3 regions of the Pseudomonas cichorii genome follow, and region 1 is predicted to be linked to each of the others. Evidence: riboswitches for the same ligand, from Rfam matches in the RefSeq annotation. Region 1 holds a riboswitch; each other region holds the start of a gene.
What was found. A riboswitch is a leader RNA that binds a small molecule or an ion and turns the genes downstream of it on or off. The one in region 1 is predicted to bind cobalamin.
Positions count from the first base shown of each region.

Region 1 (9,834 bases):
GACGCCCGTCGCGGTACACCGCCTCTGCGCCTCGTCCGCCATTGGGGCTGACGCCACGGGCAATGGGCTGCAACTCGGTGCTGGTCAGGGAGTGGTGATAGGTGTGTCCGCGCAGCAAGCCTTCAGGCAACTCGACCGCTTGCAGGGCCAGAGCCGCCAGACGCTTTTGCATCACCGCCTCCCCCTTCAGCAGGCCCACCAGCTCTGCCCGCTGGCCTTCGACATCGGTCAGGGCATCGAGCAGATACAGCATGCCGCCGCACTCGGCCAGGATCGGCTTGCCCGCCTGATGATGAGCACGAATCGCCGCCAGCATCGGAGCGTTTTCGGCCAGCGCCGCATGATGAAGCTCAGGGTAACCACCGGGCAGATACAGGCTGTCAGCCTCAGGCAAGTGGCTATCGCGGATCGGCGAGAAGAACGACAGCTCCGCGCCCATGGCTCGCAGCAGTTCCAGGCTTGCCCCGTAGGCAAAAGCAAAGGCCTCGTCACGGGCGATGGCGATACGCACACCGGCCAGCAAGGGTTCGGCAGGTACAGGGTCCGGCGCATTGAAGGTCACGGCAGGCGGCAAGAGCACGTCGCAGGTGCTGGCCAGCGCATCGGCGGCAGCGTCCAGGCGCAGGTCCAGATCGTTGAGTTCACTGGCCTGCACCAAGCCCAGATGACGACTCGGCAATTCGATACCGGTTTCACGGGAAAGCGCGCCATACCAACGCAGGCCCTCCGTCAGGCTGCCTTCGAGCAACTGCGCATGACGCACGGTGCCTACCCGGTTGGCCAGCACTCCGGCGAACGGCAGGTCCGACTGATAACGCGCCAACCCCAGCGCCAGCGCTCCGAAGGTCTGGGCCATGGCCGTGCCGTCGATCACGCCCAGCACCGGCACGCCGAAGTGGCGGGCCAGATCGGCACTCGATGGCGTACCGTCGAACAGCCCCATGACGCCTTCGATCAGGATCAGGTCCGCCTCGGCGGCGGCTTCCCACAGCAGGCGTCGGCTTTCGTCGGCGCCCACCATCCACAGATCCAACTGGTAAACCGGCGCGCCGCTGGCCCGCTCCAGAATCATCGGGTCCAGAAAGTCAGGCCCGCACTTGAACACCCGGACCTTGCGGCCCTGGTTACGGTGCAGGCGTGCCAGCGCAGCGGTGACCGTGGTCTTGCCCTGCCCGGAGGCGGGCGCGGCAATCAATACTGCCGGGCAATGACGCGGCGCTCTCATACAGGGTTACTCACAACTCGATGCCTTTTTGCGCACGGATTCCGGCCTGGAACGCATGCTTGACCACGCCGATCTCGGAAACGGTATCGGACAGGTCGATCAATTCGGGTTTGGCGCCACGGCCGGTCACCACCACATGCTGCATCGGTGGCCGGGCCTGCAGGTCGCTCAGTACGTGTTCCAGATCCAGATAGCCATGCTTGAGGGCGATATTCAGCTCATCGAGGATCACCAGACCGATGCTCGGGTCACGAAGCATTTCACGGGAAACGTCCCAGGCGGCTTCGGCGGCGGCGATATCACGCTGGCGGTCCTGGGTTTCCCAGGTGAACCCCTCGCCCATCACGTGGTAGCGCACCTGCTCGGGGAAACGCCGGAAGAACAACTCTTCACCGGTGCTGTTGCGGCCCTTGATGAACTGCACCACGCCACACTGCATGTCGTGACCCATGGCCCGGGCGAGCATGCCGAATGCCGAACTGCTCTTGCCCTTGCCATTACCGGTCAGCACCAGCAGCAGGCCACACTCGTTTGGAGCGCTGGCAATGCGCTCGTCCATTACCGCCTTCTTGCGCTGCATGCGCGCCAGATGACGTTCGTCACGTTCGGGGGATTCGTTCATCTCAGCTCTCCGCTAGAGGGCACGCGAAAGCAGACGGAAGGACAGCATCAGGCAGCACGGCAAAGCCCTGCGCAGAGCATCGCCCGCCGTGATGCTGTTGAGTGGATCAGGCCGGTCTCCGGGCTCATGAGCAGGCATCTGCCTGGCCTGCGCGCCTTCCCGTGTCCTGGGACACAGTGGCATCGAGCGCAGTCTTGACTCATTTACCGTTGCGGGGGCAGCGCCGGGATCGGAGTTGCAAGGCGTCCTCACCGGCTTCCCTGTTTCACTCTGCCAATCGAGGATTGCAAAGCACCTGAAACAAGCCGCGAAGGGTAGAGGGTTGGGCTGGGAGCGTCAATCGACACAAGAGGATTGAACCTCGACAGTTCAGGTCCCTCCTATCTTTATCTGGCCACTGACCGTTATGGAGATCGGCATGTTCACACTCAGACCCCGGCTTGCCTTGCTGCTTCTGGTTGCAGGAGGCCTCACAGCCTGCGGCGAGTCTTCGACGCTGCAAGTCTCGGATGGCACCGGCCCCTCGCCCAGACTGCCCGAACCGAACAAGACCCTGATCCCCACCGTCAATATCGCCCCTGCCGTGGGCTGGGAAAAGAACGCCAAACCGGTCGCCGCGCCCGGCACCCAGGTCGCCGCCTTTGCCGAAGGCCTGGATCACCCGCGCTGGCTGTACGTGCTGCCCAATGGCGACGTGCTGGTCGCGGAAACCAATTCACCACCCAAGCCTGACGACTCCAAAGGCGTACGCGGCTGGGTCATGGAAAAAGTCATGGGCCGCGCCGGAGCCGGTGTGCCCAGCGCCAACCGCATCACCCTGCTGCGCGACAAGGACCACGACGGCGTGGCCGAAACCCGCACAGTCTTCCTGCAAAACCTCAACTCGCCGTTCGGCATGACGCTGGTGGGCAACAAGCTTTACGTGGCCGATACCGACCGCCTGATCAGCTTCCCTTATGAAACCGGCCAGACCTCCATCAGCGCCCAGGCCACCAAGGTCGTCGACTTGCCTGGCGGCACGCTGAATCACCACTGGACCAAGAACGTGATTGCCAGCAAGGACGGCAGCAAGCTGTACGTGACGGTCGGCTCCAACAGCAACGTCGGCGAAAACGGCATGGACCAGGAAGAAGGCCGCGCCGCGATCTGGGAAGTGGACGCTGCCACCGGCCAGCACCGGATTTTCGCCTCGGGCCTGCGCAACCCCAATGGCATGGACTGGGAGCCCAACACCGGCAAGTTGTGGACCGCCGTCAACGAACGTGACGAGATCGGCAGCGACCTGGTACCTGACTACGTGACCTCGGTGCAGGATGGCGGCTTCTATGGCTGGCCTTACAGCTACTACGGCCAGCATGTGGATGAGCGGGTCAAACCGCAGAAACCGGAACTGGTCGCCAAGGCCATATCGCCCGATTATGCAGTCGGCCCGCACACCGCATCGCTGGGGCTGGTGTTCGCCGACGGCAAGACGCTCGCAGCTCCGTTCAACGAAGGCCTGTTCATCGGCCAGCACGGCTCATGGAACCGCAAGCCACACAGCGGCTATAAAGTGGTGTTCATCCCCTTCAGCGGCGGCAAACCCAATGGCGCACCCGTGGATGTACTGACCGGCTTCCTGAGTGCAGACGAAAAAGCCCAGGGCCGTCCGGTGGGCGTGGTCAATGACCAGCATGGCGGATTGTTGGTGGCGGATGATGTGGGCAACAAGATCTGGCGGGTGACGTCAGCGAAATAAGCGCATCACCCTGCCCCGTGGGAGCGAATTCACTCACGAAAAAGAGCTTTGCGACTGAATTTGCTCCTAAGGGGCGGTGGTATTTTGCGCCAGGTTCGAGGGCTGGATCACGCGCTTGGCGTTGAGATAGGCCTTTTGCCAATACGGCTTGTCCAGGCTGTCCAGCTTCACGGTGCCACCGGTCGCCGGGGCATGTACGAAGCGGCCTTCTCCGACATAGATGCCCGCATGGGAAACCTGCGAGCCACCGGAAGTGGCGAAGAACACCAGATCACCGGATTGCAGCTGCTCACGCCCGACATTCGGCGCGCCCATCACAATCATGTCGCGAGTCGAGCGTGGCAACGAGATACCCGCCGCGTCACGATAGACATAACCGATCAGGCCACTGCAATCGAAACCCGAATCAGGCGTGTTGCCGCCCCAGCGATAAGGCGTGCCGACCAGCCCGAGCGCACGAAACAGTACGTCTTCGGCAGCCTGAGAGAGAATTTGCGGGGGAGCAGAAAGCACCGGGCGCTGAACGACACGGGGCTGAGGAGGTGGCGAGCTGGCACATGCACCCAGCAACGCTGCGATGGAAATGACCGCCAGACGTAACGTAATCGACATAACCACAACAACCTGATCTGGATGCGGCCAACACTGCCGAGAAGCTGAAAATGCAGACAGGCTCATGCCTGTCTGCGCACTGCATCATTTATGGCGCTTGAGTGTAGTCGATGTCATGGCAGTGGTCTGTACAGGCTCGCTGGAAGGAGCCATTGCCAGAGCACGCTTGGCCTCGATGAACGTCTTGCTCCAGTAGGCGTCATCGAGACTGTCGATGCGCACACCACCACTACGGCGGCTGCTGGAATGGATGAACTGATCGTCACCCAGGTAAATGGCTGCATGGCTCACACGACCGCGACCACGGGTGCTGAAGAACAGCAGGTCACCGGGCTTGAGGTCATTGCGCGACACCAGAGGCGCATTCACGTTGATCATTTCGCGAGTGGAACGCGGCAGGCTCATGCCAGCCTCTTCACGAAACAGATAACCGATGAAGCCGCTGCAATCGAAACCCGAAGTGGTCGAAGAACCACCGAAACGGTAGCGAGTACCGATCAGGGATTTGCCACGCTCCAAGATGCTGTCGGCCAGAACCGGCAACTGGTAAGGCTTGTTGTCAGCAAAACCGGCCAGTTCTTCTTCGGTGGCGAGTTCTTCCTGCAACATGGCTGCATCTGCACGGCGAGCCGGAGATTGCGAGCTGATCGAATTCTGGTACTGCGGTTGTTGCTCTTGAGAAACCGGTAAATTGGCAGAGCAACCAAACAAAAAAGTAACGAGTGCGAGGGGCACGAGGGGTGCGAAGCGTACTACTTGCATGGGCACGACCGTGGCTGAACTGTTAAGAAGGCGAGACTATGCCCGCTATCAAGATGATTTGCAAATTCAATCGAGTCAAATGTGACTTATGAGTTTTTCCATGACATGTGCTGCACGGCACTGCAGAAAAACGTCCATCTGGGCGCTGTGATCGGTGGGGGCCGGATTGATTTCTGCCGTGAATCCCCCGCAAATACGGGTGCGCAAGACAGGTTCGTGGATGTAGGGGAAGCTGGCAGTGGTGCCGATACTCAACACCGCATCAAAGCCTTTGGCCATTTCTTCATAGAGTGTTTCAAGAGCTTTCTCAGGCAACATCTCCTGAAACAGCACGACGGACGGTCGCAAAACGCCACTACACTTCTGGCACAAAGGCGGCAGCGGCCGCAGCAAGTGCTCACTCAGATGAGAGTCTTCTTCGCCACAGGACTGGCAAAACAGTGGAGCCATTTGCCCATGGATCTCGATCAGGCGTTCCGGCGGGCTGCCAGCGGCACGATGATAGCCATCGACGTTCTGGGTCAGCACCCAGCATTCGGGCTTCATCCGCTGCAATTGAGAAATGGCGTAATGCGCGGCATTGGGCTGGCCACCCAGACACGCCTTGCCCAGTTCGGCGATGTATTTCCAGCACAGCTCTGGATCACGGCGCAGCATCGGCCCGGACAACGCCACCTCAATGGGCAGGCCGTCATCGGTCTTGCCATTATAAAGACCGCCTACACCGCGATAGGTGGGCAGACCCGAATCCGCCGAAAGCCCCGCACCGGTAATCACCAGGATCCGCTGTGCATGGCGCAATGCTGCCGCCGTCTGCAGCAGCAAGGCCTGATCTACCAACCCAGGGTTTCCTTGAGGAAGGGAATGGTCAGCTTGCGCTTTTCCTGAAGAGAGGCCTGATCCAGACGCTCAAGCAACTCGAACAAAGCGTTCATGCTGCGGGTGCCACGGGTAAGAATGAAATGCCCGACTTCATCGGTCAGGTGCAGACCGCGACGGGAAGCGCGCAGTTGCAGGGCGCGCAGCTTGTCTTCATCGGACAGCGGACGCATCTGGAACACCAGCGCCATGGTCAGACGAGACTTGAGGTCCGGCAACTTGACCGGCAGTTCGCGAGGCGACTGAGAAGCCGCGATCAACAGGCGACGCCCGCTGTCACGCAGACGATTGAACAGATGAAACAGCGCCTCTTCCCATTCCGGCTTGCCCACGACCGCTTGCAGGTCATCCAGGCAGACCAGCTCGTACTGCTCAAGGTGATCGAACAGCTCGACGCCTTCATCGATGACTTCGGCCAGTGGCAGATAAACAGAAGGTTCACCCATCTGCTCGAAACGAAGGCAAGCTGCCTGCAGCAAGTGCGTGCGCCCTACCCCATCCTTGCCCCACAGATAAATCAGGCTTTCCGTCCACCCCGCGTCAGCCTCGCACAGGCGCTCGACATAGCCGAGAGCCGCAGCATTGGCGCCGGGATAGTAATTGATGAAAGTGGCGTCATCACGCAGACGGACACTCAGGGGCAGCTGAATCGGTTTCATGCTGACGGGCACGGTTCAGGCGAACCGTTAGGGACCTCTGGGAAAGTGCGCAAAGTTTATACCCGTGGCGTCGACGGCACAATGCGCCATACCCCAAGCAAAATCAAAGACTTGCGCTTTGACAGCGCAAACCTTCGCCAACAGGGCCCGGGCGGCCCTGCTGGCGAAAACGCCTGAACACCGAATTCAGACACGTTGAAAAGCCCTATAGATCAGGGTCTTCCATGCCGCTGTAGGCTTCAGAACCTTTATAGAGGTCATGAAGATGGCGCAACAAGACCATGATCACGGCCGCCACCGGCAACGCCAGCAGAATGCCGGTAAAACCGAACAGTTCGCCACCCGCCAGGATCGCAAAGATCACCGCCACCGGGTGCAGGCCGATGCGGTCGCCCACCAGCAACGGCGTCAGCACCATGCCTTCGAGCATCTGGCCGATCATGAACACGGCGACGATGCCCAGCAGCGGATACAACTCACCGCCGAACTGGAACAGACCGGCCACCAGCGCAGCGCCAATACCGATCACGAACCCCATATAAGGCACGATGGCAGCCAGCCCGGCGATCACGCCGATCAGCAGACCAAGCTCCAGGCCCACCAGCATCAGACCGGCGGCGTAGATCACGCCCAGACCGACCATCACCAGCAACTGGCCACGAATGAACGCGCCGAGCACTTCATGACATTCGCCAGCCAGTTTCACCACCTGGTCTTCACGATGGCGCGGCAGCAGGCCACGAACCTTACCCGTCATCAAGTCCCAGTCGCGCAGCAGGTAGAAACACACCACAGGGATCAGCACCAGATTGGTCAGCCAGCCGATCAGCGCGAGGCTCGACGCCGTGGCTTGGGACAGCACCACGCTGACGATATCCCCCGCCTGCCCCATATGCTCGGAAAGCGCGGTCTTGAGCTTGTCGAATTTCCAGAACCCTTCAGACAGGCCGAACTTGGCCTGCACCCACGGCAAGGCCGTATGTTGCAGCCAGTCGAGAATCTGCGGCGCCAGCTCATAAAGGCGGAACAACTGTTTGGCCAGCATCGGCACCAGCACCAGCAGCAAGGCCATCAGCACCAGCGTGAACAAACCGAATACCGCCACCACGCCCAGGGTTCTCGACATACCGAGCCTTTCCAGGCGATCCACCAGGGGATCACCCATGTAGGCCAGCAGCAGCGCTACCAGAAAAGGCATCAGGATCGGATGCAGCATGAATATGAACAAAGCCAGCAGGACAATCCCGACAGGCAAGTACCAACGCTTCGTATCAGTCATCAATGACCCCAACCCCAAGAGAAAACGTAGTCCGGCACGCTTTGCCGGACTACCAACGGAAATACAGTTGCGGTGCAGACACCGGGACAATCATTGGCGCATCCGCAGCAGGAGCCGGTGAGGCGGCGGCATCGACTGGCGCTGCTGGCGGCGGTGTAGCGGCTGCCGCTTCGCTGGCGGGCACTTCCTGCAATTTTGCCAGGGACAATTGCGAGCGTAGCTGCTCCGGGCTGCTCGTGACTTCAAATGTCACGCGATCAGCCTCGACCGACTTGAGGCGGGCGCCGAACGGTTCGAGCAGATTGAGCAATTGCGCGTAACGCTCCAGATTCATGCCCTGCACCTGGAAGACCAGACCGGTGGATGCGCCAGGCTTGGCTGCAAAACGCGGAGCCAGCCGCTGGCTCACCGCCAGGAGAATGGAATCGGCCAGCGCTTCAGGGTTGGCACCCGTGGCGCTGCCCTGCTCGCGCTGATCACCCAGCCACAAGCGCCATTTGCCCTGCCACTGCCCGGCTTCTTCCTTGGCGTGCACAGCGAGAATCGCGTCGGCACCATAGCGCTCGGAGACCTCTTTCAACGGCGTAGCATCGTTGCTTTCAAGGTTCTGCGCGGTACCGACACCCTGTTCGCTCAGGTCAGCCAGGGGCAGGCGCAAAGGCAGGCCACGGTGTTGAGCAGCGCGGCGCAGAGGCTCGGCGGCAGCCTGCCCGTCACCTACCAGGTTGGAGCCCTCAGTGGAATCCAGCAGCCACCAGCCCAGGATCGATGGACGATTACTGCCCCAGATCGCAAGACCGGCCTGACGCAGGGAGCGGTCAGTGGTGGCCGGATCGAAATCCACCAGCAGGGTTTCCGGCGGTCCGGCTTCATAACCGTACTGGCTGATGATCTGTTGCGGATCCTTGCGCAACCCGGACAAGGCCGCGCCCTGGGCAGCCTTGGCATCGCCGGTCAGGCGCACGACCAGGGTTTCCAGAGCCGCCTGAGTGGCGCGAGTACGCTCCTCGGGCGACTGGCCGCTGACGGTTTCACGGACTTGGTACAAATTGCTCACGGTCTCGGCAAGGCCGGGCAGGCTGAACAGGGACAGGCAGCCGACGAAAAGGAATCTAGAAAAACGCATGGACAGTTCCCGAACGGAAAAACGGTATTGAAAACCGTATGAAGGTGTTCAACATGCCTCAGACAGCAGGTCGTTGCCAATCATTCACATTAAATTACAGCTTATTAAGGAAGGCCTGCGTCGCCCGTGGGGATTTTATTTTTGCCTGATACCCCCTGCCCGTCGGCCCAAGGATGGCTCACGGGCAGCAAGCCTGATAAAATCGCGCGCCTTCGCAGACTGGCGATGGTGGCGGCCCGAACGGCACTGCGCGAAAGCGCAACCCTGAACCGGCCCCGCCGCAGCGGTCGATACCCCCGAATCCCCCCTAAAGGCCTGGATTTTTATGAGCAAGCAACCCTCCCTGAGCTACAAAGACGCCGGTGTAGACATCGACGCCGGTGAAGCATTGGTCGAACGCATCAAGAGCGTCGCCAAGCGCACCAAGCGTCCGGAAGTCATGGGCGGCCTGGGAGGTTTCGGCGCCCTCTGCGAAATCCCGGCCGGCTACAAGCAACCGGTTCTGGTTTCCGGCACCGACGGCGTCGGCACCAAGCTGCGTCTGGCCCTGAACCTGAACAAGCACGACAGCATCGGCATCGATCTGGTCGCCATGTGCGTCAACGATCTGGTGGTCTGTGGCGCAGAGCCGCTGTTCTTCCTCGACTACTACGCCACCGGCAAACTCAACGTCGACACCGCAGCCCAGGTAGTAACCGGCATCGGCGCTGGCTGTGAACTGGCCGGCTGCTCGCTGGTTGGCGGCGAAACCGCAGAAATGCCTGGCATGTACGAAGGCGAAGACTACGACCTGGCCGGTTTCTGCGTCGGCGTCGTGGAAAAGGCCGACATCATCGACGGCTCGAAAGTGGCTGCCGGTGACGCCCTGCTCGCCCTGCCATCGTCCGGCCCGCACTCCAATGGTTACTCGCTGATCCGCAAGATCATCGAAG
Region 1 covers NZ_CP074349.1:4,456,573-4,466,406, forward strand. Annotated here, with positions in the region: gene KGD89_RS18870 (cobyrinate a,c-diamide synthase) at 1-1,225, opposite strand, end outside; gene cobO (cob(I)yrinic acid a,c-diamide adenosyltransferase) at 1,236-1,847, opposite strand; cobalamin riboswitch at 1,940-2,161, opposite strand; gene KGD89_RS18880 (PQQ-dependent sugar dehydrogenase) at 2,266-3,585, shown strand; gene KGD89_RS18885 (C40 family peptidase) at 3,652-4,197, opposite strand; gene KGD89_RS18890 (C40 family peptidase) at 4,282-4,959, opposite strand; gene KGD89_RS18895 (NAD-dependent deacylase) at 5,035-5,799, opposite strand; gene hda (DnaA regulatory inactivator Hda) at 5,793-6,497, opposite strand; gene KGD89_RS18905 (AI-2E family transporter) at 6,703-7,776, opposite strand; gene KGD89_RS18910 (DUF2066 domain-containing protein) at 7,826-8,902, opposite strand; gene purM (phosphoribosylformylglycinamidine cyclo-ligase) at 9,228-9,834, shown strand, end outside.

Region 2 (9,834 bases), 1.9 Mb from region 1:
GCTGTTTGGCCAATTCCAGCAAGCCCGGTTCGTCCTGCTTGAGGTCGATGGAGGCGAGGGCAGTGATGGCCCCGATTTCCAGGTCGTGGGCTTTCAGGCTGCTTTCGATCAGTTCCAGCAGGCTCGCTGCCGGGCAGCCGCGCTGGCAACCCAGGCCTGCCACAAGGGCAGGGCCGGATTGCCCGGTGCCGTGATCAGGCGTGCAGGTCGGCATTGTTGCGACGGAACAGCCAGGCGCTGATCAGGCCCAGAGCGACCCAGAACAATGCGTTGGTCAGCAACGAAGCCAGGATGAACTGCGATTCCAGAGCTTCGGGAGCCAGGCTCTCATGAGTCAATGGCTGTGGCGCGCCAATCAGATGCGGCACAACCAAAATAGCCGCGCCCAGCACCTTGAGCAGCCAGTTCTGGCCGAAAGCGATCAAGGCCAGACCCGCCGCCGTTGAGGCCGCAGTCCCGATCCACCAGTACTGGCGCAGGTTCAGGTCGGCAGCCGCTGTCCCCGGCAATTCCGGTGGCAGGCCCAGTGTCGGCGCCAGGACGAAGACCGCAAAACCGGCCAGCCCCCACAATGCGCCCTGAGAGGTGCGACCCGGTGCGCGTAGCGTGTAGAGCGCCACCAGCATCAAGGCAAAACCTACCGCGACCACCAGATTGCCGCCGGTCGTGGAGAGAATACGCTGCCAGCCGTCTTCCGGCTCCCAGGCTTCTTCGTCGTGGCTGTGCCCTGCGGCGGAAGCATCGGCGTGGTCATGTTCATGCACGTGTTCGGCGGGTGCCTTTTCAAAGGTTTCGGCCTGAAGAATCAGGGGCGAAACCCAAAAGCTTTGCAGCAGGGTCAGCAGCAATGCCGCCAGCAGACCGCTGAAACCTGCCGTCTGAATGATTCGCTTGAACATGGCGTCAGGTCTCAATGGCAAGGGAAGGCGGCGCTGTGGCGGGTGTCGTGGGCCGCGTTGTGAACGGCGGCAATGTGCGAGAAACCGGCGAAGTACACCAGGCAGGCGCCCAGAATCGCAGCGCTGATGGCGGCGGTCAGGCGTTGGGCCTGGGTGGACGTGGTGGTGCTCGACTGGCTGCTGCTGATGGTGGACATGGCGCTTCCCTCTGGTTTCGACAGGCGGGCATGCGCACAGGAACCTGCTGACGGAGGTCAGAAGGCTTCAACTGCGCCCGCCCACCGCGGGTGTGTCATTGAGTCAGTATCGGGCCGGTCTCCGGGCTCGCGAGGGGTGTCGATATTCAGCCTCGACGCCTTCAGGATCACCTTCCCATGCCGTGGCACAGTGGTTCTGATCCTCTCTCGCTTACCGTTGCGGGGGCAGCACCGGACTGACTCATGGACAAATGAGCGCACCGGTTTCCCGTTTCACCCCGTGAGGGGCACCCGTAACAAGTTGTGTAGGAGAGCATGGCGGCCCGTGAACGTCAATCTGAACGATTGACCTGCCTTCGACCTCTGCGTAGCCTTGCGCACTTGAGGTTCTCGACCTTGTGCAAAAGGTCGGGCTAAGACGGGAATGCGGTTCAAGCCGCAGCTGCCCCCGCAACTGTAAACGGTGATTTCATTGCATGGCCACTGCGCGAGCGGGAAGGCGCGATGAATGCCTGTCCTGCCGACACGCCGCCGTAAGCCAGGAGACCTGCCTCGAACCGGGCCACAGGCCCACGAATTCTCACTACAACCGGGCGGGGTGATCCGGTGGCGAATCGATCCGTGCGCAGTGCACGGATCTCGTCCTGCTTGCCCGCCGTATTGCCAAAGGGCATCCGATGAAAACACTGGCCAAACTTCCCGTCACCATCGTTACCGGCTTCCTGGGCTCGGGTAAAACCACCTTGTTGCGGCACATGCTCGATAACGCCGAAGGGCGTCGTATCGCGGTGATCGTCAACGAGTTCGGCGAGCTGGGCATCGACGGCGAAATCCTCAAGCAATGCACCATCGGTTGCAGCGAAGAGGAAGCTGTTGGCCGGGTGTATGAGCTGGCCAACGGTTGCCTGTGCTGCACGGTGCAGGAAGAGTTCTTCCCGGTGATGCGCGAACTGGTGTCGCGTCGCGCCGACCTGGACCACATCCTTATCGAAACCTCGGGTCTGGCGTTGCCAAAACCGCTGGTCCAGGCTTTCCAGTGGCCGGAAATCCGCAACGCCTGCACCGTCGATGCGGTCATAACAGTGGTCGACAGCCCGGCCGTTGCAGCAGGTACTTTCGCGGCTTTCCCGGATCAAGTGGACGCCCAGCGCAAGCTCGACCCGAACCTTGACCACGAATCCCCGCTACATGAACTGTTCGCTGACCAGCTGGCCAGCGCTGATCTGGTGATCCTCAACAAGGCCGACATGATCGACGCCGAAGGCCTGGCGGCGGTACGTGCCGAAGTCGCCGAAGAACTGCCGCCAGCGGTCAAGGTCATCGAAGCCAGCAGTGGCCGTCTGCCAATCAACGTGTTGCTGGGCATCGGTGCCGAGTCGGAACTGCACATCGATGGTCGCAAGACTCACCATGACCATCACGACGATGAAGATCATGACGACCACGATCACGATGCTTTCGATTCGATTTCCATCAAACTGCCACAGGCCGACGAAAGCGTGCTGCTCGATGCCCTGACGCAACTGGTGGTCAAGCACGGCATTCTGCGGGTCAAAGGTTTCGCCGCGATTCCAGGCAAGCCGATGCGCCTGCTGATCCAGGGCGTGGGCACACGCTTCGACAAGCATTTCGACCGCGCCTGGCGTGCCGATGAGGAGCGCATCACCAATCTGGTGCTGATCGGCCAGGAGCTGGATGCCGTGGCGCTGGAAGCGCAACTCAATGCTGCGATTGCTGGCTGATCCATGCATTTACTGAGAACCCAGCCGGGCGGTTTCGTACCCGACGACAGCATTGCCGACCTGGGACAGACGCCGGCCGAGCTGGTGATTCTCTGCAGCGGCGATTCGAGCCTGGCGTTACTGGCCGAAGCCGCTCAGCAACTGCCCGACGACTACCCGAGCCTGCGTCTGGCCAATCCGATGCAGGTGCAGAATCACGCCTCGGTGGACTTGTACGTCGATGAGGTGTTGCGCCACGCCAGGGTCATTCTGATTTCCCTGCATGGCGGCATTGGCTACTGGCGCTACGGTGTCGAGCGCTTGATGGAGCTGGCAGCTCGTGGTGTGCAGGTGATTCTGGTGCCGGGGGATGATCGTCCCGATCCAGAGCTGAGCGATCTGAGCACTGTGCCTGCCGAGGAGCGTGACCGGCTATGGCAGTTCTTGCGCCAGGGCGGCTTGCAGAATGCGCTGGATCTTTATCGTTGCATGGCCAGCAGCTGGCTTGAGCGCGATTACCCATGGGCCGAGCCTCAGCCACTGCCACGCACGGCCATCTATCATCCGCGCAAAGCGACGGCCACGCTGCCGGACTGGCAGGCAGACTGGATACCGGGGCATCCGGTGGTTGCGCTGCTGTTCTACCGCTCCCACTTGCAGGCGGCCAATACCGGTTTCATCGATGTGTTCTGCGAGCGCTTGCAGGCTCAAGGGCTCAATCCCTTGCCGATTGCGCTGGCCAGTCTCAAGGAGCCGGGTTGCCTGACCATGGTCGAGGACTGGCTGGATGAAGTCGAAGCCGGGCTGATCCTCAATACCACGGGCTTTGCCCAGTCCAGCCCGGAAGCGCCGCATCTGCGACCGTTTCGCCGCAATGTGCCCGTGATCCAGGCCATCTGCGCTCAGGACAACCAGCCCGCCTGGCAGGCCAGCGAGCAAGGTCTTGGGGCGCGGGATCTGGCGATGCACATTGCCTTGCCGGAACTGGACGGGCGGATCATCAGCCGGCCCATCAGCTTCAAGGATCTGGCTTGGCGCAGCGAGCGCAGCCAGTCGGACGTGGTGTGCTATCGCGCCCATCCCGAGCGCATGGACTTCGTCGCGCAACTGGCACGACGCTGGATCGAACTGGCGCTACTGCCCAATGCCAGCAAGCGGGTAGCGCTGATCCTGGCCAACTACCCGACCCGCGATGGCCGGATCGGCAACGGGGTAGGGCTCGACACACCTGCAGCGGCGCTGAATATACTGCGCGCCATGCAGGACGAGGGCTATCCGCTGGCACCGTTGCCCGAAAGCGGCACCGCGCTGATTCAGCAATTGCTGGGTGGCGTCACCAACGATCTGGACAGCATCGACCTGCGTCCTTGCCAGCAAAGCATGGCGCTGGACGAGTACCTTGATGCCTTCGATGACTTGCCCCAGGCCAGTCGCGATGCGGTAAATGCACGCTGGGGCGCGCCACAGAACGACCCGATGTTCCGCAGCGGGCGGATGATGATTGCCGGTATCCGCTTTAGCCTGACCTTTGTCGGCATTCAGCCTGCCCGTGGTTATCAGGTGGACCCCAGTGCGGTCTATCACGACCCCGATCTGGTGCCGCCTCACGGTTATCTCGCGTTCTACTTCTGGCTGCGCAAGGCGTATGGCGCTCATGCGGTGCTGCATGTGGGCAAGCATGGCAACCTGGAGTGGCTGCCGGGCAAGGGCGTCGGTCTGTCTCAAGACTGCTGGCCTGATGCAGTGCTGGGCGCGATGCCGAATATCTACCCGTTTATCGTCAACGATCCAGGCGAGGGTGCCCAGGCCAAGCGCCGTACCCAGGCGGTCATCATCGACCACCTGATGCCGCCCCTGACCCGTGCCGAAACCTACGGCCCGCTGCGCAATCTTGAGCGGCTGGCTGACGAATACTACGAGGCGCAACTGCTCGACCCGCGCCGGGCGCAGGAACTGCAACGGGACATTCTCAAGCTGGTGCGTGAAACCCGTATTGACCGTGAACTGGCGCTGGACGACGCCATCGACAGCGACGCCGACGCCGCAATCTGGCTGCCGCGTCTGGACACCTATCTGTGTGACTTGAAGGAGTCGCAGATCCGCGATGGCCTGCATGTTTTCGGTCAATCCCCCCAAGGCCGTCTGCGTATCGACACGCTGCTGGCACTGCTGCGCATTCCCCGTGGCGATGGCCGTGGTGCGCAGTCGAGTGTGCTGCGGGTGCTGGCCAAGGCTCTGGCGCTGGATTTCGACCCGCTGGATTGCGAGCTGGCCGAGCCCTGGAACGGTCCGCGTCCGTCCGTCTTGCTGGTAGTGAGTGACGACCCATGGCGCACCACGGGCGATACCCGGGAGCGGCTTGAGCTGTATGCCGCGATTCTGATCGAACGCATCGTGAACGAAGAGGCGATTGACGATCTGCCGGATCATCCTGAACTGACACTGGTTCTCGAAAGCCTTCGCAATGTGGTCGCCCCGCGTCTGGATGCCTGCGGTCCCGAAGAGATGCGCGGTCTGCTGGATGCCCTGAGTGGCCGATTCGTGCCAGCCGGCCCGAGCGGTGCGCCGAGTCGCGGGCGGCTGGACGTGCTGCCCACGGGCCGCAACTTCTTTACCGTGGATGTGCGCAACCTGCCGACTACCACGGCCTGGCGAATCGGTTTTCAATCGGCCAACCTGTTGCTGGAGCGCCATCTTCAGGATCATGGCGACCACTTGCGCCAGCTCGGCCTGTCGGTCTGGGGCACGGCCACCATGCGCACCGGTGGCGACGATATTGCCCAGGCCATGGCCCTGATGGGCGTGCGTCCGGTCTGGGCGACGGGTAGCCAGCGGGTCGATGATTTCGAGATTCTGCCCCTGAGCCTGCTGGACCGGCCTCGTGTGGATGTGACCTTGCGAGTATCCGGGTTCTTCCGTGATGCCTTTGCCAACCTGATCCGCCTGTTTGATGCCGCTGTGCAGGCCGTTGCTGCTCTGGATGAGCCGGACGATCAGAATCCGCTGGCGGCCCGTGTCCGTGAAGAGCGCCGCAGCTTTCAGGAGTCCGGGCTGAGCGAAGACGAAGCGGCGCGTCAGGCGGGTTGGCGCATTTTCGGCGCCAAGCCCGGCGCCTATGGCGCGGGTGTGCAGGGTGCCATCGACGGACGTCTGTGGCAGAGCCGCGACGATCTGGCCGAGGTCTATCTGAACTGGGGCGGCTATGCCTACGGCGCGGCTGATGAAGGCACGCCGGCTCGCCAGCAGTTCGCGCATCGGCTGACGCAGGTTCAGGCGGTGTTGCAGAATCAGGATAACCGCGAGCATGACCTGCTGGATTCCAACGATTACTACCAGTTTCAGGGTGGCATGCTGGCGGCCGCCGAAAGCCTGAGCGGCCAGAAAACCGCCAGTTACCATGGCGACAACAGCCAGCCGGATCTACCCAGGATTCGCACCCTCAAGGAAGAACTGAACCGGGTGGTCCGCAGTCGTGCGGCCAATCCGAAGTGGATCGAAGGCGTCAAGCGTCATGGCTATAAAGGTGCGTTCGAAATGGCTGCGACCGTGGACTTTCTGTTTGCGTTCGATGCCACCACTGAACTGATCGACGACCACCAATATGCACTGCTGGCCGATGCCTACCTGCTTGATCCGTCGACCCGCGACTTCATCCGCGAGCACAACCCCGATGCCCTGCGCGACATGACCGAGCGTATGCTCGAAGCCCAGCAGCGCGGCCTCTGGCAGGAGCCGGGTGACTATCGTGAAGCGCTGGAAGACCTGTTGCTGGACATAGAAGAGAGCTGATGACAAGCATGACCGATACCCCGCATTTTCCCCTGGCAGCAGTGGTCGGCGCCGAGGACTTGAAGCTGGCGCTGTGCCTGACGGCCATCGACCCGAAAATCGGCGGTGTACTGATCGAAGGGCCGCGTGGCATGGCCAAGTCGACCCTGGCCCGTGGGCTGGCGGACTTGCTGGCCAGCGGTCAGTTTGTCACCTTGCCGTTGGGCGCTACCGAAGAGCGGCTGGTCGGCACCCTGGATCTGGATGCGGCGCTGTCCGAAGGTCGTGCGCAGTTTTCCCCCGGCGTACTGGCCAAGGCAGACGGTGGCGTGCTGTATGTGGATGAGGTCAACCTGCTGGCCGATCATCTGGTAGATCTGCTGCTGGATGTTGCTGCCAGTGGCACCAATCTGGTGGAGCGCGATGGCATTTCCCACCGTCATGCGGCGCGCTTCGTGCTGATCGGCACCATGAATCCTGAAGAGGGCGAGTTGCGTCCGCAACTGCTGGACCGTTTCGGTTTGAATGTGGCCCTGAGTGGGCAGACGTTGCCGACCGAGCGCAGCCAGATCATCCGCCGTCGTCTGGATTTCGATGCCGACCCCCAGGCTTTTTGTCTGGCGTGGCAAGGTCAGCAGCAGGCTTTGCAGCAACGTTGCGAGCAGGCCCGTGCGCTGTTGTCTGCCATCGAGCTTGATGATCGTTCGCTGGGGCTTGTGACGGAGCGCTGTTTTGCGGCAGGTGTCGATGGCATGCGCGCTGATCTGGTCTGGCTGCGTGCTGCGCGAGCCCATGCTGCATGGCGTGGTGCCAGTGAGATCGAAGAGCAGGATATCGACGCGGTGGCCGAGTTTGCCTTGCGTCATCGGCGTCGCGATCCTGCGCCCTCGGCACAGAATCCAGAACCGCCAGCGCCCAGCCAGGGCACACCTCAGGAACCTCAGCCTCAGAACGGGCAGGGCAACTGGGGGGAATTGCCTGCCCGGCCTGTGCCCACCGGTGCGCGCCGCGAAGTGCCGAGCTGGCCAAAAAAGCCCTAGGCATCCGCCCTCGTTCGGCAAAGGGGGCGGATGCCAGTCCCCGTCCTGGCAGCCTGACTTCCGGGCGTCATGGTGCAGCGCGTTCAGGCATCGATGGTGCGATTGCCTGGCTGCCGACGCTGTTGCGTGGTCGTCCACAAAGCCGCCACGATCTGGTACGCCAGCCTCGCAGCAGTCGGTCGACCGAGTTGTTGCTGGTCATTGTTGATGCCTCGGCCTCGACACGTCGTCATCAGGCGCTCAGTCAGGCCAAGGGCGTGCTGGCTCAGATCTTCGACGAGGCCTATCGCCGTCGTGCCAGACTGGCGCTGCTGACTGCCAGCGGCAATGTTCCCCAGTGGAAACATCAAGGCCTCAAGGCTTCGGCGGCATTACGGCCATGGCTGGATGCGTTGGGGGCGGGCGGAGGAACGCCGTTGTTCGCAGCCATCGAGCAGGCAAAAGACTGGTTGAAAATGCGACACCAGCGTTATCCCGCTGAACATTTGCGTGTGCTGATCCTCACCGATGGCCGGGTCAAGGATATGCCGCCGTGTTCAGGGTTCGACTGCGAGAGTCTGCTGATCGATATCGAGAAAGGGCCTATCCGGCTGGGCCGGGCGCGGGAACTGGCGCTAAGGCTGGGAGCCGGTTACCGGCATCTTGAAGAGCTTCGCGAATGAATGCGCTCCGGAGCGCATTCATTCGCGATAAGGATCACCCTATCAGGCCGGCATGGTCCACGGCTGAAGGCTGTAACCTTCATTGCTGATTTCTTCGCGAGCTTCTTTCAGAACACTGGCAAGTTGCGCTGGGTCGGAGTAAGCGCTGCTCGGGATTTGTTTATGACCGATACGTGCGCAGGTGCGGTCGATCACTGTAAGGCTCAGTTCTCCGCTTCCGGCCTGGGCTGCCCAGGCAACACACTGGAAAGGTGCAAAAGCGTTTCCAGCGATCAGAAGTGCATCGTTGAAGCGCAGTGGGGCGTTCATTTTCAATTCCTCAAAATGCCCATATCAGTCCAGGCACGTCGGCGGGCTTTACCGTTCGGCTGGTTACCTGTGTTGATGCCGAACAGGGTGGGGTGAGTCACACCGCTTGCCGGATATTTTAAATTTTTTTACATCCGTGCCGTATTCGGCTTGATCTGAGGCAACTTTTACGGTGTTCGGTTCAATGACCGGCAGAATTTTCTGACTCTCAAAACGTTACAACCTGTTTAATTACTTTTCGTTATGAGCGATATATTTAAACGGTACAAGGGTGTGTCAAATATTTGCTAACGTAACATTCGGGCTCGTCAACTTACTGTTTATAAAAAGATTTTAATAACTCCACTCCATGTCGGGCGCCAAGGGAATCTACTATGCATGAAGCGGCCCAAACACGACGTTTATTGATTGTTGACCCCAGTGATGATTGTCATCAGTTGATCCCTGTCTTGCAGGCTGCCGGCTGGGCGGTGGACAGTAATACGCTGGAAGCGGCGCTCAACCAGCGTTGCGATGTTGGTCTGATTCGTCTCATGCCTGAGCATTTCGAGCACCCCGAAGTGGTCAAGGAACTGATTACCCGCAGCAACACACAATGGATCGCCGTGCTTGCACCCAATGATTTGCGGCGCGAGAAAATCGGCGATTTTGTCTGCGAATGGTTCTTCGATTTTCATACCTTGCCTTTCGATGTGGCTCGCATGCAGGTCACTCTCGGGCGGGCTTATGGCATGGCGCGTCTGCGTGCGCAGGGTGCTAACCAAGTGTCCAGCGGCGATCACGAGATGCTGGGCGAGAGTCGTCCTATCCGGGAGCTGCGTCGGCTGCTGGGCAAGCTGGCACCTACCGAATCGCCGGTATTGATCCGCGGCGAACGTGGCACAGGCAAAGAACTGGTGGCGCGTACCCTGCACATGCAGTCGCAGCGCCGGAACAAACCGTTCGTTGCGGTCAATTGCGGAGCCATTGCCGAGCATCTGTTGCACACCGAGCTGTTCGGCTATGAGAAAGGTGCGTTCAATGGTGCTCTCGAGCGCAAGATCGGCCGCATCGAAGCTGCGAATGGCGGGACGCTGTTTCTGGACGATATTGGTGATCTGCCCATGGAAACCCAGGCCCATCTGCTACGCCTGTTGCAGGACCGGCATATCGAGCGGTTCGGTGGCAGCGAAGCGATTCCCGTGGATGTGCGGGTGCTGGCCGCGACCCATGTGGACCTTGAAACCGCCATCCGTAAA
Region 2 covers NZ_CP074349.1:2,538,408-2,548,241, forward strand. Annotated here, with positions in the region: gene KGD89_RS11230 (cobalamin biosynthesis protein) at 1-214, opposite strand, end outside; gene KGD89_RS11235 (CbtA family protein) at 195-899, opposite strand; gene KGD89_RS11240 (CbtB domain-containing protein) at 911-1,096, opposite strand; cobalamin riboswitch at 1,192-1,406, opposite strand; cobalamin riboswitch at 1,464-1,665, shown strand; gene cobW (cobalamin biosynthesis protein CobW) at 1,774-2,838, shown strand; gene cobN (cobaltochelatase subunit CobN) at 2,842-6,606, shown strand; gene KGD89_RS11255 (ATP-binding protein) at 6,615-7,625, shown strand; gene KGD89_RS11260 (vWA domain-containing protein) at 7,679-8,287, shown strand; gene KGD89_RS11265 (hypothetical protein) at 8,330-8,596, opposite strand; gene KGD89_RS11270 (sigma-54 dependent transcriptional regulator) at 8,971-9,834, shown strand, end outside.
Region 2: it holds a riboswitch for cobalamin, as region 1 does, so the genes downstream of both, cobW (cobalamin biosynthesis protein CobW) here and cobO (cob(I)yrinic acid a,c-diamide adenosyltransferase) in region 1, are expected to answer to the same signal.

Region 3 (9,834 bases), 2.2 Mb from region 1:
GGCCGGTGGGGAACAGCTTGCCGGTCTTGCTGCCTGCTGCGTCCAGGAAAGTCAGTTGCACTGGAGCTGCCGTGCCCGGTACTCCGTCGATGCTGGTTTGGCCTTCGTAGCTGACGTGGCCGCCAGGGGTGCGGACATCGGCGCAGACGAAGGTGCCGGTGTTGAGGTTGCGAATCCGCACTTGAGTGACGTCGCCACTGGCCTCGACCAGACCTTGTTCCACTGCAAACGGGCCGACGGCGCAGAGCATGTTGCCGCAGTTGGGCGCGGTATCGACGCGGCGCTGGGAAACCATGACCTGTACGAACAGGTAATCCACATCGGCATCTTCATGAGTCGATGGGCTGACGATTGCCACTTTGCTGGTCTGCGGGCTGCCACCACCGATTCCGTCGATTTCCAGCTCATGACCAGAGCCCATGAGGGCCAGCAGCAGTTCATCGCGCTCAGCGGTCGAAGAGGGTAAATCACTGGCGAGAAAAACCGGCCCTTTGGAAGTGCCGCCGCGCATCAGGACGCAGGGAATCGGTTGCATAATTTTTGGACTCTTGTTGATCAATTGAGGTAATTGATGTGTTGGAAGCAAGAGTCCCATGGATTTTTAAGCGTATCCAATGCAAAGATCGTAGATATTATTCCACTTCAGGCAATAATTCTCCGCTGGTCTTGAAGGCCCATCGCAATCCACCAAAAGGAAAATAATGTGGAATATGAGCTGCAAGATATTCGATCGTTCGTGAAAATCGCTGAACTTGGAAGCTTCCATGAAGCCGCCGAAGTGCTGCATATTTCCCAGCCTGCCCTCACTCGGCGAATCAAGAAGCTTGAGCAGGGCCTAGGCACCTCATTGCTGGATCGCACCACTCGCCGGGTCAGCCTGACCAGCGTCGGCCGCGATTTTTTTCCCAAGGCGCGACGGCTTCTGGATGATTTCGAGGACTCGATTCTCAATATCCGGGAATTGGCAGAACGCCAGATTGGCCAGGTGACCCTTGCCTGTATTCCCACGGCCGCGTTCTACTTTTTGCCTTCCGTGATCCGCCTGTACAACGAGCGATACCCCAAGATCCGCATCCGGCTGCTGGACCTCAGTGCCAATGAGGGGCTGGAAGCCGTGTTGCGAGGGGAGGCCGATTTCGGCATCAACATGATGAGCGGGCAACACCCGGATATCGAGTTCGTGCCCCTTGTCAAAGAGCCTTTCGTGCTCGCCTGCCGACGCGACCATGAGCTGGCAAAGCGGGAGTCGGTTGCCTGGATCGAACTCAGTGAATATCGCCTGATCGGCGTTGGCCGCCTGAGCGGCAACCGGATGATTCTCGACCATGCGCTGGCCGGCCTGAGCTGGCGACCCAAGTGGTTCTATGAAGTGCAGCACCTGTCGACATCGCTGGGTATGGTCGAAGCCGGGCTGGGCATATCCGCCATGCCCAGCCTGGCCATGCCGGCCGAAGGGCATCCGACGCTGGTCAGCGTTCCGCTGGTAGATCCGGTGGTGGATCGAACCCTGGGGCTGGTTTCCCGGCGCGGCGCGTCACTGTCGCCTGCTGCCGAAAAGTTCGTAGCGATGTTGCTGGAGCAATGGCCTCAGTAAGACCGCAGACGCAGTATCCGTGCACCATCGAACGGATCGGTCAGCCAGTGGGCCCTGACGCCGAAAGTGCTATGCAGGCGCTCAGGTGTCAGCACATCCACAGGTTTGCCGAGTGCGACCATCTGGCCGTTTTCCATCACCGCCACACGGTCACATTCCAGCGCCTGATTGAGGTCGTGCAGAGCAATGACGGTGGTGACAGGCAACGACTTGATCAGCCCCAGAATCGACAGTTGATGCTGGATATCCAGATGGTTGGTCGGCTCGTCCAGTAACAGGATCTGCGGGCGTTGCGCCAGTGCCCGGGCAATATGGGTACGCTGGCGTTCGCCGCCGGACAGGGTATGCCAGGCGCGCTTGATCAGGTGCAGCATCCCGACATCCTGCAAGGCCTGGCGGACTATGGCGTCGTCGCGGTCGCTCCAGGGTTCCAGGGCAGACAGCCAGGGGGTACGGCCCAGTTCGACGGCGTCCAGTACGGTGATTGCGTCGCTGGTTTCGGCCTGTTGTTCGACCACCGCCAACAGTTGGGCGATATCGCGGCGCTTCATGCTGGCCAGTGCCTGCCCATTGAGCTGCACCTGACCGCTGGACGGCGATTGAAGGCCTGACAGCAGCTTGAGCAGTGTCGACTTCCCCGAACCGTTGGGACCGACAATGCCAAGGGTTTCACCCGGCGCAATGCTCAGATTCACGTCCTTGAGCAGGGTCTTGTCCTTGAGCGAATAACCAAGACCCAAGCAACTGAGTGCCGGGGTGTCGACGATGGGCGAAAAGGCGTTCATCGTGTGGTTTTCCCTCGAATGAGAATCAGCGCAAAGACCGGTGCGCCGATCAGTGCGGTGATGACGCCAATCGGCAAGACCTGGCCCTTGATCAGGGTGCGGGACAGGATGTCGGCGGCAATCAGGAACAGCGCGCCGCACAAGGCGCTGAGCGGCACCAGCCGGGCATGGCGGACTCCGGCGACCATGCGCACGGCATGGGGAATCACCAGCCCGACAAAGCCGATGGAGCCGACAATGGATACCATCACTGCCGTGACCAGCGCTGCAGAAGCGATCAGCACGATTTGCACGCGTCGTACCGGGATGCCGAGGGATGCCGCCGAATCACTGCCGAAGGTGAAGGCATCCAGGGCGCGCCGATGCCACAGGCAGACCAGCAAACCCACCACGACCACTGGCACTGCCAGCCATACCGAATGCCAGCGCACGCCACTGAGATTGCCCAGCAGCCAGAACATGATGCCCCGTGCCTGCTCGGCGCTGGCGGATTTGGTGATGAGAAACGAGGTCAGGGCATTGAACAGCTGCGACCCGGCGATCCCGGCCAGAATGATATGCCCGGCTGCTGTCGGGCCGTGGGAAGAGCGTGCGAGCAGGGCGACCAGCGAGAAGGCCGCCACCGCTCCGGCGAAGGCTCCCGCCGACATGGAAATGGCTCCGGCGCCCAGGCCCAGAATCGCCACCAGCACAGCGCCCGTCGAGGCGCCGGCGGAGATGCCCAGCAGGTATGGATCGGCCAGCGGATTACGCAGCAACGATTGCAGCACCACACCGGAAATCGCCAGCCCCGCGCCACAGGCCGCTGCCACGATGGAGCGGGTCAGGCGATAGTTCCAGACAATCCCCTCATCGATGGGGTCGAGCACGTACCCGGCCGCCCACAGTTTGTTCGCCAGCACCTGGAAGACCACCGGCAGGCTGATGCTGGTTTCACCGATGGCAGCGCCCGCCACGATGGCCAGCAGCAGAACTGCTGTCACCCATAGTATGTGGCCGAGCGCAGTGGCCAGCTTCATTGAGCGGCGTTGTAGCGATTGGCGGCTTCGGCCAGTTCTTCGATGCCAGTAAACAGCCGGATGCTGGCCTGCATGGCATCGGCATCGATGATCACGATACGGTCATGCTTGACCGCGTCCATATTGCGGGTCACCGGGTCGGACTTGAGGAATTCGAGTTTCCTGCGGTAGTCGTCGGCCGGAAAACGACGGCGATCCATACGTGCGATCACCAGAATGTCGGGATTGGCCTTGGCGATGGTTTCCCAGCCCACGGTCGGCCACTCTTCATCGGACTCGACGATATTGCGCATGCCCAGGTTATTGAGCATGAAGTCCGGAATGCCTTTGCGGCCTGCCACATAAGGGTCGATATCGATGTCTGCGCTGGAGAACCAGAACACTGCGGACACATCCCGCTCCTTGTTCTGTTTGACGTTGGCGACTGCATGGGCCAGACGACTGCGCAGCTCTGCAACCAGTTGCTGGCCGCGATCCTGTACGTCGAATATCTGGGCGAGCTGTTCGATGCTCTTGTAGATGGTGTCGATGCGGAAGGGCTCCAGGCGTGTGCCATCAGCGCCTACCAGGTTGTCCTTGCCTTCGCAGTCGGACGGCATGATGTAGGTCGGGATCTTCAAGTCATGAAACTGCTGGCGGGTACCGACCACGCCCTGGGCTCCGACCATCCATTCAAGCTGGACGGCCACCAGTTCCGGGCGCTTGCCGATGACGGCCTCGAAACTCGGGTCGTTGTCCGCCAGACGTTCGACCTTGTCGTTCTGCGCCTTGAAGCGCGGCAGCACATCGTTGAACCACAGCGAAGTGCCTACCAGCGTGTCGCCCAGCCCCAGTTCGTGAAGCATTTCGGTCCCGGACTGGCCGATGGTCACTGCCTTGCGCGGCGCATGCTCGAACGTCAGCTTCATGCCACAGTTTTCGACAGTGAGCGGGTATTGAGTGGGAGCGGCAAGGCTCAGGGTGGACAGGCTCAGACCGGCGATGAGGGCGGCAAGGCGGGGCAGTGACATGTAATGCGATCTCCGTTTCGTACGTGCAGGGCGCAATGTACAGACAGGAAACACATCCCCGGCACTGCGCCGAAGGCAGGGCAAGGCAGCCATGAACCGGCGCGCGGATGTCCTTCCCGGACACCCCGCCGGTCAGTGAAGTTGCAGGTCGGCAGGTCTCCTGACTGGCATTTCATCACCTGACTCCAGCCTTCCCGGGAATGAACTACCCAGTGGCCATGATGGAGTTGGCTCGATGCCTACAGTTGCGGGGGCAGTTTCGTTTGAGCTGCGCAGGTGCGAGGCCCTCGAATTCCCTGTTAGTTCCTCTCGGAAACCGACGGGGCGCGATGGTAAACGATAAGCCTTTTAGTGGCTAATCCTTTGCGCGAAGGCGTTGCAGGCAGTTGATCAGGTGCAGGCGCATCGCCGCCCTGGCCGCATCGCGATCCTGATGGGCGATAGCCGAGTAGATCTGCTCCTGTTCGCGCTGCTGGATGTGCGGGTCATCCATGAGCCGAGTCGTCGGCACATTGCCGAAACCGATCCGTGCCCTGGGCAGAATGCTGTTGCCCAGTTGGGTCATGACATCGGTAAAGAAGCTGTTGGCGGTGCATTGCACGATACTGCGGTGAAACTCGAAATCGGCCTGGGTCGTATCGGTTTCGTTCCGGTCGCAGCGATGCAACTCGTCTAGCGCCTTGCGTATGGCTTCCAGTTGCTCCGGCGTGCGCCGTTGTGCGGCGAGAGCGGCGGATTCCGGTTCAAGGCTCAGGCGCAGTTCGATGATGGCCGCTGCATCGGGAGGGCTGCCGGACAGGGTTTCCGGGATCTGGAAATCCCGTGGACGCGAAGCATCGACCACAAAGGTCCCGATGCCATGGCGGGTTTCCACCAGCCCTTCGGCCTGCAGGCGCGACATCGCCTCGCGAACCACCGTACGGCTGACACCCGTTTCCCGGATGATGACCTGCTCGGTCGGCAGCTTTTCACCACTTTTGATCTCGCCCTCGCGGATCTTGCGCGAGAACTCGGCGACCAGTTGCTGGGTCAGGCTGGAGCGGCGTCCTGTAGGGGATGACGGGTGTTCCATAGGCGGGCTGATCGGGTCCGTGTCGGGTTGCTGAGTATAACCGCAGTCATGGTGTGTTTTGTGTCGGTATCGCAGCCTATACTGTGGCATTCGATCGAATTGAGGCTGCAATGTCGGACAACGTCCTTTCTTCGCAGAAAAACCATCGTCGTCTTGCCGAAACACTGGTCGACCGCTTTGCCCAGCGGATGCGCGATGGTGTGCTCCAGCGTGGCGAGAAGCTGCCTTCTGAAATCCATATCATGGAGGCCGAGGGCGTCAGCCGCACAGTGGTTCGCGATGCACTCTCGCGGATGCAGGCCGCCGGGCTTGTGGAGACGCGCCATGGGGTCGGCACCTTTGTGCTGGATATGCCGCCACCTGAAGGTTTTTCGGTTGGGCCGGCGACCATTGCGACCTTGTCCGATGTGCTGAATCTGCTGGAGTTTCGCATCAGCCTGGAGGTCGAAGCGGCGGGGCTGGCTGCGCAACGTCGCAGCCCTGAAACCTTGCTGGAACTCAAGCGGGCCTTTGATGCGCTGCTCGAAGGGCCGGAAAAATCCGGGACCACGATCAATGCCGACTTCCAGTTCCACCTCAAGATCGCCAAGGCTTCGGGCAATGCGTACCTGATCGACATCATGAAACACCTGGGCACCAAGCTGATTCCGCGTACCCGCATGAATTCCGCCTACACCGGGCAAAGTGATCGCAGTGCTTATCTGGCCGGGATCAATGCCGAACATCGACAGATCTACAACGCGATTGCCGAAGGTAATGTGGATGCGGCCCGTTCGGCCATGTACCTGCACCTCAACGGCAGCCGCATCCGGTTGCGGCGTACTCATAGCGAGTAGGGCTTGTTCGCGACTGAAGTCGCTCCTGCGAGGAGCGACTTCAGTCGCGAAAGGATGATGAAGCAATCACATAAAGTTGTATTGAATCCCGACCCGTAATCTCAACTGGCGTTTGTCATCCTCGGAATCGACCTTGATATCGCCGATCTCGAAGAACGGCACCCATTGTTTGCTCCAGCGATATTTGAATGCCGCATTCTGTTCGTAATCGCTGGTGCCGTTGTCGTAGCGGATATAGTCCGCATCGAAATAGGTGAGCTGGTACTCGTAAGTCCATGGCCCCTTGGTCGAGTAGTTGATCCAGATGTCATAGCGGTTGATCGACTGGTTATCCATCGCGTTGTCGGGCATGGATTCGTTGATCTTGTCACGGTCGAGCTTGATCGAGTCATAGCGGTAACGGCCTGAAATGCTCAGCGCATCGTTCACCTTGTAACCGACCTTGATGCCCGTCTTGTAAGACGTGGACTTCTCGATGCTTTCCAGTGCCAGGGAAGGCGTTACAGTCCATCTGTCGTTGAGTTTGTGCTGATAGCTGATCGTCAGCTCATGGCCGTTGCCGACGGTATTGTCGAAGGCCACATCCTGACGGTCACCCGCAGTCTTGTACTTCAGCTCACCTTCAAACCCCCAGCCACTGTCCAGGCGTGTGCCGAACTTGACCCGGTCGGAGTGCATGCGGGTGCTTTCCGCGTATTGATGTCGATAGTTGATATAGCCGCTGTCGGCATAGCTCCAGGCAGATGGCAACAGGGCGGACAGGGAGAGCAGAGCGATTGATTTTTTCATTTTTTTATTCTTGTTTGATTGAAGTTCTGGGTGTGTTGGAGCAAATCGCAGGCAGCCGAATCCCGTAGCCGTCATGGCCTGGGGTCACGCTGTCAGCGGGGTTCGGTTTTTCAGGCCGTCAGGCGACGACCGCTCAGCCGGTGAGGCGCACGTCCATGTCGCGGCTGGCCTGGATCAATAATCGGGAGTACTCGTGCTGCGCCTGATTGTTGACCAACTGGCTGCTGTCGAGGGTTTCCAGCACCTGGCCTTGCTGCATCACGGCAACCCGGTCGCACAGGTGCGCCACGACGCCCAGGTCGTGCGTCACCATCAGGTAGGTGAGGCCTTGTTGCTGTCGCAGGTCGGCCAGCAGATTGAGGATTTCGGCCTGAACGGAAACGTCCAGCGCCGAGGTGGGTTCATCCAGCAGCAGGACGCGGGGTTCCAGGATCAATGCCCGGGCGATGGCGACACGCTGGCGCTGACCACCGGACAGTTGATGCGGATAGCGAAAGCGGAAGCTTTCATTGAGACCAACCCGTGACAGCACTTCGCAGACTCTTTTGTCGCGCTCGCCGATGCGATGGATGCTCAGGGGCTCCTTGAGCGCTGCATCGATGGTGTGGCGCGGGTGCAGCGAAGCATAGGGGTCCTGAAAGACCATCTGCACGGTCCGGTAATGACTGGCGTCCAGATGACGGCTTACCGCCCGGCCGGCCACGCTCAGGCTGCCGGTCCAGTGCTGGTATTGCCCGGCCAGGCAGCGCAGGACCGTAGTCTTGCCCGAACCCGACTCGCCAACCAGCCCGAACGACTGGCCCTCTGCGACATGCAGGTTAACGTCACGCAGCACCTGATTCAGTCCTGGACCAGTACCAAAACTCAGGTTCAGTGAATCGACTCTGATCATTGCCATGGGATCATTCTCAGTGGGTGAGCCAAAGGGGATCGCGTTGCAGGACCGGCAGGCTGGCGCGCGGACGATCCAGGCTGGGCAGGGCGGCGAGCAGGCCCTGGGTGTACGGGTGGCGGGCGTGGTCCAGTTCGCTGGCGTCCAGGGATTCCACCACCCGTCCGGCGTACATCACCAGCACCCGGTCGCAGAAGTGCCGCACCAGATTCAGGTCATGGCTGATGAAAATCAGCCCCAGGTCACGTTCGCTGACCAGTTCTTCCAGCACGTTGAGCACCTGGCGGCGGACCGAGACATCCAGTGCCGAGGTGGGTTCGTCGGCGATGATTACCTGCGGATCGGTGATCACCATCATGGCAATCATGATCCGCTGCCCCATGCCGCCGGAAACCTCGTGGGGGTAGAGATCGTAAACCCGTGCCGGGTCGCGGATATGCACCTTGGCCAGCATGTCCAGCGTGCGCTCGCGGGCCTCCTGTGCTGAAACCTTGTGATGGGCCAGATAGGCCTCGGCAATCTGTTCGCCGACCTTGATCACCGGGTTCAGCGAGTATTTAGGGTCTTGCATGATCATCGACATGCGCCGGCCACGAATGCCCTGGATCTGTTTCTCGCTGCAACTGAGCAGGTCGATATCACCGAAGCGCAGGGTCTTGGCGGTGATGCGGGCGCTCGACGGGTGCAGACGCAACAGGCTGCGCCCCACCGTGGATTTTCCGGAGCCGGACTCGCCGACGATGGCCAGTTTTTCCCGACCCAGATTGAACGAAACATCGCGTACCGCCGCCGTTGTCTTGCCAGCATTGGTGAATTCGACGCGCAAGTCTTCTACCGCAAGCTTTATCTGTGACATGGCTTTTACCTTGTTTTTGTTATTCGCTGCGTGGGTCCAGAACATCGCGCAGGCCATCACCCAGCAGGTTGAATGCCAGGCTGACCAGCATGATCGTTGCGCCGGGTGCTGCCACCAGCCACCAGCTTTCCAGCATGTAACGTCGGCCGCTGGAGATCATCGCGCCCCATTCCGGCAGTGGCGCCTGTGCGCCCAGACCGAGGAAGCCCAGTGCCGCGGCGGTGAGGATGATGCTGGCCATGTTCATGGTCAGGCGGATGATCACCGAGGACAGGCACATGGGGATGATGTGGCGACCAATGATGCGCAGCGCCGATGCGCCCTGCAGCTTGACCGCCACCACGAAGTCGGCGTTGCGCAGCGACAGGGTTTCGGCCCGCGCCAGGCGTGCAATGGGCGGCCATGCGGTCAGGGCAATGGCAATCACCGCATGTTCCAGGCCAGGGCCGAGAGCGGCGATGAACGCCAGTGCCAGAACCAGGCTGGGAAACGAGATGAAGATGTCGGTGATACGCATGAACAGGCTGTCGACCCAGCCGCCAAAGTAGCCTGACACGGTGCCGATCAGCAGCCCGATCGGGCCGACGATCACGGTCACCAGCATCACGATGTACAGGGTGATGCGTGAGCCATACACCAGGCGGCTGAACACGTCCCGGCCATATTCATCGGTACCGAACCAGTTCTGTGCGCCTGGCGTGCGCAGGGCGGCTGACAGGTCCTGGGCGAGTGGGTCGTGAGTGGCAATCCAGGGCGCGAAGAGGGCGACCACCATCAACGTGCTGATCACGATCAGGCCCGCCAGCGTCATCGGGTTGCGCAGCAGAAAGCGCAACAGGCGTGAGCAACTGCCGGTGAAGGCCGCGAAGCTTGAAGTGGGTGCCTGGATCATGGGTTTGGCGCTGCTTGCAATGGACGTATTCATCAGCGGGTTCTCGGATCGAAGACTTTATAGAGGGCATCGCTGATCTGGTTCAGGAT
Region 3 covers NZ_CP074349.1:2,305,480-2,315,313, forward strand. Annotated here, with positions in the region: gene KGD89_RS10270 (4-oxalomesaconate tautomerase) at 1-535, opposite strand, end outside; gene KGD89_RS10275 (LysR family transcriptional regulator) at 704-1,594, shown strand; gene KGD89_RS10280 (ABC transporter ATP-binding protein) at 1,588-2,379, opposite strand; gene KGD89_RS10285 (FecCD family ABC transporter permease) at 2,376-3,398, opposite strand; gene KGD89_RS10290 (ABC transporter substrate-binding protein) at 3,395-4,408, opposite strand; cobalamin riboswitch at 4,542-4,744, opposite strand; gene KGD89_RS10295 (FadR/GntR family transcriptional regulator) at 4,764-5,480, opposite strand; gene KGD89_RS10300 (FadR/GntR family transcriptional regulator) at 5,591-6,316, shown strand; gene KGD89_RS10305 (oligogalacturonate-specific porin KdgM family protein) at 6,383-7,105, opposite strand; gene KGD89_RS10310 (ABC transporter ATP-binding protein) at 7,239-8,003, opposite strand; gene KGD89_RS10315 (ABC transporter ATP-binding protein) at 8,014-8,853, opposite strand; gene KGD89_RS10320 (ABC transporter permease) at 8,873-9,778, opposite strand; gene KGD89_RS10325 (ABC transporter permease) at 9,778-9,834, opposite strand, start outside.
Region 3: it holds a riboswitch for cobalamin, as region 1 does, so the genes downstream of both, KGD89_RS10290 (ABC transporter substrate-binding protein) here and cobO (cob(I)yrinic acid a,c-diamide adenosyltransferase) in region 1, are expected to answer to the same signal.